3 regions of the Arthrobacter sp. NPDC057259 genome follow, and region 1 is predicted to be linked to each of the others. Evidence: predicted binding sites of a transcription regulator. Region 1 holds the regulator's gene; each other region holds the start of a gene.

Evidence for each region. Region 1 encodes HrcA, which represses chaperone genes, less so after heat shock. Its sites were predicted from a motif close to TTNGCACTCGNNNNNNNCGAGTGCNAA; they were not measured.
Region 2: a site for HrcA is predicted at 1,968-1,994, ahead of groES (co-chaperone GroES). Genes of this name have one in related genera too.
Region 3: a site for HrcA is predicted at 1,162-1,188, ahead of ACFUCU_RS07390 (Hsp20/alpha crystallin family protein). Genes of this name have one in related genera too.

What each region holds. Positions count from the first base shown of each region.
Region 1 covers NZ_JBHUYA010000001.1:505,729-508,651, reverse strand. Annotated here, with positions in the region: gene ACFUCU_RS02435 (16S rRNA (uracil(1498)-N(3))-methyltransferase) at 1-108, opposite strand, end outside; gene dnaJ (molecular chaperone DnaJ) at 111-1,241, opposite strand; gene hrcA (heat-inducible transcriptional repressor HrcA) at 1,308-2,321, opposite strand; gene ACFUCU_RS02420 (DUF3097 domain-containing protein) at 2,565-2,923, shown strand, end outside.
Region 2 covers NZ_JBHUYA010000004.1:92,210-95,132, reverse strand. Annotated here, with positions in the region: gene groL (chaperonin GroEL) at 1-1,433, opposite strand, end outside; gene groES (co-chaperone GroES) at 1,515-1,811, opposite strand; gene ACFUCU_RS08220 (hypothetical protein) at 2,048-2,443, opposite strand; gene ACFUCU_RS08215 (methyltransferase domain-containing protein) at 2,500-2,923, shown strand, end outside.
Region 3 covers NZ_JBHUYA010000003.1:310,021-312,943, reverse strand. Annotated here, with positions in the region: gene ACFUCU_RS07400 (hypothetical protein) at 1-150, opposite strand, end outside; partial or broken gene ACFUCU_RS07395 (DnaJ domain-containing protein) at 388-540, opposite strand; gene ACFUCU_RS07390 (Hsp20/alpha crystallin family protein) at 638-1,063, opposite strand; gene ACFUCU_RS07385 (MerR family transcriptional regulator) at 1,234-1,539, shown strand; gene ACFUCU_RS07380 (phosphatase PAP2 family protein) at 1,563-2,345, opposite strand; gene ACFUCU_RS07375 (hypothetical protein) at 2,582-2,791, shown strand.

The DNA.
Region 1 (2,923 bases):
TTTGACCGTGACGGCATGCCGCGCCTCGGCGCCGTCCAGCACGAAGATGGAACCCGGGGCCTGGTGGTCCAGGGTTCCGGCGGGGGTGAAGAAGACCGGGTTGCTCACCGCTACAGGTTACCGAGGCGGTCCCGCAGCTTGGCGAAGACCCCGCCGCTGGCGGCCAGCTTGCCCTCGGTGAACTGCTCGCCGCGGAGCTTGGCCAGCTGGCGCATGAGATCCTCCTGGGCGGCGTCGAGCTTGGCGGGGGTCTCCACCTGCAGGTGCACCTTGAGGTCGCCGCGGCCGTAGCCGCGCAGGTGGGTGACGCCGAGGCCGCGCAGGGTGATGACCTCGCCGGACTGGGTGCCGCTCTTGACGTCGATTTCCTGCTGCCCGTCGAAGGTGTCCAGGGTCAGCTCGGTGCCAAGGGCCGCGGCCGTCATCGGAATGGTGAGGCTGGCGTGCAGGTCGTCGCCCTCGCGGACGAAGGTCGCGTCGTTGTTGACCCGGATCTCCACGTACAGGTCGCCGGAGGGGCCGCCCGCCGGGCCGGCCTCGCCCTGGCCGGAGAGCTGGATCCGGGTGCCGGTGGCGACGCCGGCGGGGACCTTGACGGTCAGCGACCGGCGGCTGCGGATCCGGCCCTGGCCGGCGCACTCGTTGCAGGGGTCCTTGATGACGGTGCCGAAGCCCTCGCAGCTGCCGCAGGGGGCGGTGGTCATGACCTGGCCCAGGATGGAGCGGACCGGGCGCTGGACCTGGCCGCTGCCGCCGCAGATGTCGCAGCGTTCGGGGTGGCTGCCCTCGCGGCAGCAGGAGCCCTCACAGGTGGGGCAGGTGACGGCGGTGTCCACCTCGAGCTTCTTGTTGACGCCGAAGACGGCGTCGCGCAGCTCGATCCGGACGCTGATCAGCGCGTCCTGGCCGCGGCGGACGCGGGAGGCCGGACCGCCGGCACCGGCGGCACCGCCGAAGAAGGTCTCGAAGATGTCCTGGAACGCGAAGCCCTGACCGGCGTAGCTGCCGCCGCCGAAGCCGTTGTCCGTGCCGTTCTCGTTGCCGGTGGTGTCGTAGACGCGGCGCTTCTGCGGGTCGGAGAGCACCTCGTAGGCGTGGGTGACCGCCTTGAAGCGCTCGGACGCGTCCTCGCCCGGGTTGACGTCCGGGTGCAGGGTCCGCGCGAGTTTGCGGTAGGCCTTCTTGATTTCCTCGCCGGTTGCTTCGCGGGAGACTCCAAGAACGTCGTAGTGGCTGCTCAAAGTGTGTATCTCTTCCTTTTTGTACTGCCGGTGCTGGGCGACAAGCCTGGTGGTGGATCCGGCCGGTCAGGGCCCGAGGATCCGTGAAAGGTAGCGGGCCACCGCGCGGACGGCGGCCATGGTGGTGGGGTAATCCATCCGGGTGGGGCCGAGGATGCCCACCTTGGCGGTGGCGTCGGGGCCGTACCCGGTGGCCACTACGGAAGCCTCGGAAAGCCCGTCGTAGGGGTTCTCCCGGCCGATGCTGACGGTCACGCCGCGGGGGTCCTCCGCCATGTCCGAGAGCAGCCGGAGCATGACCACCTGCTCCTCAAGGGCCTCGAGGACGGGACCGATGCTCAGCGGGAAGTCAACGTTGGAGCGGGCCAGGTTGGCCGTGCCGGCCATCACCATCCGCTCCTCGCGGCTGCTGGCGGCCAGCGCCTCCAGTCCGCGGGCCAGCGCCTGGGCGGCGCCGCGGCGGGCGGGGGCGGTGCTGTCGACGACGTCGGGCAGGGTCTGCGGGAGCAGGCTCAACGGGGTGCCGCCGAGCCGGCCGAGGAAGATGCCCCGCAGTTCGGCGAGGGTCTCGTCGCCAAGGTCCTGGCCGACGTCGATGACGCGCTGTTCGACCTTACCGGTGTCCGCGATGAGCACGGTCAGCACCTTTCGCGGTGCCAGCAGCACGAACTCGATGTGCCGCACCCGGGCCCGGCTGAGCAGCGGGTACTGCACGACGGCCACCTGGTTGGTCAGTTGCGCCAACAGGCGCACGGTCCGGTCCAGGACGTCGTCGAGGTCTTCGGAGCCCTCCAGCAGGGCCTGGATGGCCCGCCGCTCCGCCGGGGACAGCGGCTTGACCGCGGAGATGCGGTCCACGAAGAGCCGGTAGCCCTTGTCCGTGGGGATCCGGCCGGCGCTGGTGTGCGGGGCGGTGATCAGCCCCTCGTCCTCCAGCGCGGCCATGTCGTTGCGGATCGTTGCGCTGGAGACGCCCAAGTGGTGGCGTTCCACCAGCGCCTTGGAGCCCACGGGTTCACGGGAATGGACGTAGTCCTCCACGATGGCGCGCAGCACTTCGAGTTTGCGTGGTTCGCTCACGCCGCACCTCCAATCGAGCCTCAACCGTCAACCGGCGCCCGCCGCCCGGAAGAACCCGGGGGTTAGCACTCGGCATGCCTCAGTGCTAACCAGTCTAATATGTCCGGCCGCGTTGTTAGCATTGGATTCGCTCCGGGCGTGACCGTGGCAAGCCGGGCGACTGCCCGGCGCGGCCGGCCACCACCCCGGCCCGACGCAGTCCCCCGTTGCAGTTCCGCCCCGATGCAAAGCAGTGTGTAACCGATGTCCTATCAGAACTGGGGCCCGCAGGACCTCACCGCCCCCGCCCCTTCCCAGCTGCCCGAGGTCCCGGTGCAGCGCGGCATGGTCCTCGAGGACGTGCAGTCCGGCTGGGTTGGTGCCGTCACCCGGGTGGAGAAGTCCGGCGGCATGCACGTGGTGGCCCTTGAGGACCGGCGCGGGAAGTCCCGGACTTTCCGACTCGGCTACGGCTTCCTCCTGGAGGGCCGGCCCATCCGGCTGATGCCGCCGGCACCCCGGGCGGCCGCAGGAGCGGCAGCCGGGACGCGCACGGCGTCCGGCTCGGTGCGCGTGGAGGGCCAGCGGGCGCAGGTGGCCAAGGCCAGCCGGATCTGGGTTGA
Region 2 (2,923 bases), on a different contig from region 1:
AAGCCCTGGTTGACGGCCGAGTCCGCCACCCGAGCGGCAACGACGTAGCCGTCGAAGCCGGCGTTCTGGGCGATCCAGCGCAGCGGCTGGGTCAGCGCCCGGCGGACGATGCCCACGGCTGCTGCCGCGTCGCCGTCGAGTGCCTTGACCGTCGGGTCCTCGTCGAGGGCCTTGAGGGCGTGGACCAGGGCCGAACCGCCGCCGGAGACGATGCCCTCTTCCAGCGCGGCGCGCGTGGAGGACACGGCATCTTCGATGCGGTGCTTCTTTTCCTTCAGCTCGACCTCGGTGGCTGCGCCGACCTTGATCACGCCGATGCCGCCGGCCAGCTTGGCCAGGCGTTCCTGCAGCTTTTCCTTGTCCCAGTCCGAGTCGGTGCGGGTCAGCTCGGCGCGCAGCTGTGCGACACGGGCCGCGACGTCCTCGGCAGAACCGGCACCGTCGACGATCGTGGTGTTGTCCTTGGTGACGGTGATACGCCGCGCGGTACCGAGGACCTCCAAGCCCACGGTGTCCAGGCTGAGGCCCAGTTCCGGGGAGACGACCTGCGCGCCGGTCAGGGTCGCGATGTCCTGCAGCATGGCCTTGCGGCGGTCACCGAAGCCGGGAGCCTTGACGGCGACGACGTTCAGGGTGCCGCGGATGCGGTTGACGATCAGCGTGGACAGGGCCTCGCCGTCGACGTCCTCGGCAATGATGAAGAGCGGCTTGGAGGCCTGCAGGGCCTTCTCCAGCAGCGGCAGGAAGTCCTGCAGCGAAGAGATCTTGCCCTGGTTGATCAGGATGAGGGCGTCCTCGAGGACGGCTTCCTGGCGTTCCGCGTCGGTGATGAAGTACGGGGACAGGTAGCCCTTGTCGAACTGCATGCCCTCGGTCAGGACCAGCTCGGTCTGCGTGGTGGAGGACTCCTCGATGGTGATCACACCATCCTTGCCGACTTTGCCGAACGCCTCCGCCAGCAGTTCGCCGACCTCGTCGCTCTGCGCGGAGATGGCGGCAACGTTGGCCACCTGGGTGCCCTCAACCGGACGGGCGTTCTCCAGCAGGCGGGCGGCGATGGCCTCGACTGAGACCTCGATGCCGCGCTTGATCTGGCCCGGGGCCGCGCCGGCGGCAACGTTGCGCAGGCCTTCCTTGACCAGGGCCTGCGCCAGCACCGTTGCGGTGGTGGTGCCGTCACCGGCGACGTCGTTGGTCTTGGTGGCGACCTCCTTGGCCAGCTGCGCGCCCAGGTTCTCGTACGGGTCGTCCAGCTCAACCTCGCGGGCGATGGTCACGCCGTCGTTGGTGATCGTGGGGGCGCCCCACTTCTTGTCCAGCACGACGTTGCGGCCGCGGGGGCCGAGCGTCACCTTGACGGTGTTGGCGAGCTTATCGATACCGGCCTCGAGGGACCGGCGGGCAGCGTCATTAAACGCGAGCTGCTTTGCCATGGTGTTGTCCTTTCACGAAAGAACCCCGCGCAGCCGTTCCGTTCATTACTGACGGTCCGGCGGCGCGGGGATCCAAGAGAGTTACTTTACGACGATCGCCAGAACGTCGCGGGCGGACAGTACGAGGTACTCGACACCGCCGGTCTTGACTTCGGTTCCGCCGTACTTGGAGTAGATGACGACATCGCCAACGGCAACGTCGACGGGAACGCGGTTGCCGTTGTCATCGAAGCGGCCGGGGCCTACCGCGACAACTTCGCCTTCCTGCGGCTTCTCCTGTGCGGAGTCCGGGATAACCAGGCCGGAGGCCGTGGTCTGCTCGGCTTCGAGCGGGCGGACAACAATACGATCCTCAAGAGGCTTAATAGAGACCGACACTCGGACCTCTCCTTTTCGTCAGCAAATTCATGGACTTCAAAGCGGTGGTGCCATGCGTACAGACCGTCGTCGCGGTGCCGGCAGCAGCCTGGCAGCTGATGCTTTGGTGTTAGCACCCGCCTAGGGGGAGTGCTAATGACGACTCTATGTAAGGAGTTAGCACTCGGTCAAGGTGAGTGCCAGAAGTTCATCTGTGGCGAACGGCCGCCTGATGTCCGGATGGGCAAGCAGCCCGGCTACTCCCCCGCCAAGTCGTCGTAGTCCCACTCCAGCCCGTCGTCGTCCTCGTCCACCCGGGGCGCGTCGTTGCGCGTCCGGTAGAGCAGGAAGCCGCCGGCCAGGGCCGCGAGGAGGCCGGCGATCAGGAAGATGATGCTGCCGATCCGGACCCCGGCGTAGGTGTCGCGGATGGCCCGGGCCTCGTCGGTGGCGTCCGCGACGTCCTTGCCGTCCACCGAGTAAACCGTGGCATTGAAGGTGTCGAGGAGGAAGATGATCACCAGCAACGCGGCGCAGACGACGGCGACCACGACGCCGGCGATCAGCGCCGGGCGGGCGTAGCGGGCCAATCCCCGACGGCCCGGGGCCTCCCCCGCCGCCGTTCCATCGGTTTCCGTGTTCCTGTCCTTCATGCCGTCAAGCCTAGTGGGCGCCGCGGGGTTCCCGGGCCTGAACTACGATCGATGGCATGGCTGAGACACCGCAGGACCAGATCGCACCACTGCTCAATCCGGCGGGGTGGGAACTGCTGTCCTCGCTGGGCCCGTACCGGGAGGAGGAGGCGTTCCAGCTCAACGCGGCGCTCCGCAAGGCAGGCCACCCGGCGGATCTGGTCTCCGCGGCCTTGACGCAGTCCCGGCTGCGGACCAAGGCGGAGGCCAAGTTCGGCGAATTCGCCCGGCAGATGATCTTCACCCGTGCCGGCCTGGAGCAGGCCACCCGGCTCACGGTCGCCGCCCGGCACGCCCAGCGTTTCGCGGAGGCGGGGGTCACCCACGTCGCGGACCTGGGCTGCGGGCTCGGCGCCGATGCGATGGCCCTGGCGTCCCTGGACCTGACCGTGACCGCGGTGGAACTGGATGAGACCACCGCTGCCTGCGCCACGATGAACC
Region 3 (2,923 bases), on a different contig from region 1:
GGTGTCGACGTTGATCCACTGGGCGCGCGGCAGGGGAAGTTCGTGCGCCTCCGGGTCAAGGAACGGTGCCGTGCCCTCGCCCCAGCGTTCCTCGAAGCGTTCGTGGAAAGCGGGGATCAGGTGTGAATCGTATTGCCGCCATGCGCTCATGGCTGCCCTCCTCTTATCCAGCTGTGGTGGGGGTGCGGGGCCCCGGCGGCCGCGGGTCACCCCGGTCCGCGTTCCCAGCGCACCGGGGTGACCCGCGGCCGCCGGCTGCGTCGCATGCCGCCGCACCGGGATATCCCGGCCGGCGCGCTCGAAGCCATCGGTCCGCCCGTAGGCCGGGTCGTAGCTGGCCCGGGATTTCGGGTGGCGGAGCACGGCGAAGGCCTCAAGGACCCGGCGCACGTCCTCCCCTCCCGGCGCCCCGACGTCGGGGTGCAGGTGGCGCAACAGCGCCCGGTACCGGCGCCGGATGTCAGCGCCGGTGGCATCCGGCCCGACGCCGAGGGCGGCATACAGGCCCCGCGGGTCACGGTTCACGGCCCCGCCCCTCATTTCGGACGGCTCCTTTCGACTGCTACTTGGGAACGGCGGGGACCCGGCGCCCGAGGGCACCGGATCCTACGCCAAACCGGCAGCAATGCCGCCGGTGCTACTTGGCGATCTCGTGCATGCTGTCCTGGCTGTGCGTGATCTCAATCTTGCGCGCCTTGGCCTTCTCCAGGACCGGGATGCGCAGGGTCAGCACGCCGTCGGTGTAGCTGGCCTTGATGTTTTCCGTGTCCAGCGAATCGCCTAGGATCAGTTGCCGGCTGAAGACGCCGCGGGGCCGCTCCGAGGCGATCATCTCGACGTTCGGCTGGGTCGGGTCACGGCGCTCGGCCCGGACGGTCAGGACGTTCCGTTCGATGTCGAGGTCCACCGAGTCGACGTTGACGCCGGGGAGATCGAAGGCGGCGACGAATTCGCCGTCCTCCTGCCAGGCGTCCATCGGCATCGCGGCAGGCCGCGCCGTGGTTCCGAAGACCTGCTGGGTCAGCCGGTCCAGTTCACGGAACGGGTCCGTACGCATCAACATCATTTCCCACTCCTTCATCCGAGAGTCCTTCAGGTTTTCGGGCTATCCGCCGCCCCTCCCATCTATGGATTATCTATGGTGGCGGATATAGTTTTTTTATAGCACCGGCGTGAAACTGGTGCAAGAGGATTTTCCGGCGCCGCGGCGGCGTCGACCCGGAGGAGGGCAGCATGGCGCAACGGGGGGACGACGTGGGGGTCTACGCGATTTCGGTGGTGGCCGACCTCGTGGGCACGGGGCAGCAGAACATCCGGCTGTACGAGCGCAAGGGCCTGCTGACGCCCGACCGCACGGCGGGCGGCACCCGGCAATACAGCGAGATGGATCTTGCCGTGCTGCGGCGGATTGGTGAGCTGCTGGCGGAGGGCCTGAACCTGGCCGGCGTCGCCAAGGTGCTGGAGCTGGAGGCCGCCAACGCCGGGCTTCGCCGGGAGCTTGAGCGGCGCAAGGAGGCGCAGCGGCGCGCGGCCCGCTAGAGGAGCGGCGCGCCGTCGGGGGCCTACTCCGCGGCGGCTTCCTTCTTGGAGAGCTCGCCGGTGACCGGCTCGCCCGGGATGCGGGCGGTCCGCCACGTATCGAGCAGTATGACCGCGCCCAGGATCACGAAGGAGATGGACAGCGAGGCCAGTGCGTCGGTGGTCCAGTGATACCCCAGGTACAGCCGGCTGAGCGCGGCGAAGACAATGCCGATCCCGGCGACGGTGAAGCCGACGACGGCGGCCCGCGGGTTCCGGCGCCGCGAGAAGACCAGGAAGCTGGTGATCAGCAGGAAGTCGCAGGCGCCCAGGACGTGGCCGGAGGGGAAGGAGAAGGTGGCGTCGGCGCCGAAGAGCATCAGGTCCACCGGGGGGCGGTGGCGTTCGACGGCGTGGCCGATCAGCTGGGCCAGGATGACGCCTGTCAGCATGGCGCCGGCCAGCACCATGGGGCGCCATGCGTGCTTTGCCAGCAGGCCCCAGGCGACGGTCACCACCAGGATGATGATGGGCAGGCCGATCGGGCCGAAGACGATCGCAAGGATGATCATGATGGTGGTGGCGGGCTCGCCGCGCAGGGCCACCAGGCCGGAGCGGATCGGCTCGTCCACCGCGCTGATGCCGGTGTGGGTCAGGACGCTGATCAGGATGAAGGTGAACAGCGCGGCGCCGACGACCATGAGGATGGCGCCGGTGCGGTAGAGCCTGCGGCGGTCCTCGGGCTCCATGTACCGCTCTTCGACGACGAACTTGTCGTGGAAGACCCGCCACCAGCCCGGGCGTTCTCCTGATTGGTCTTGCGCCATTGCCCGCGTCCGCCTTTTCACTCCGTGGCCATTAATGTTCAGGGAAGATTATCCCGGTTTGCTGGGAGCCGGGCTTTTGACGGCGCCGGACGCCGGGAAAATGCTCCGGCGCGCCGCCCGCGTGGTGATTTGACTCACATTTAACCCAGAGGCTAATCTCACTTCAGCCGTGGTCCGCACGGTGACACAGCGGGGTGAAATGGTGCGCAGGGGACGCTCCGGGAGAGGCAGTTCCGATGACCACAGCCAACGAGTGCATTGAGATCCAGGTGGACAGCCGGCGGCTGCTGGACGAGCGGCTCAACGACGCGGTCCAGGGCCTGCAGCGGGTGGCCATGCTCACCGGCACCCACGGCATCCTGTTGACCCGCCACAAGCCCGGCCACTACACCGCGGCGCTCTCGGACCAGGTCCCCTTCGGCATGACCCGGGAACTGATCCACTAGGCCCGCCCGACGGCGCAGACCGGAGCACCGGTGCGCCGCACCGTCCACAGACCAGGCCCCGGCCGGCTGAGCCTCGACTCGCCGCCCGGGGCCTTCTGTGCGTTGTCAGCTCCTGGGACGCCCGGCCCGGCA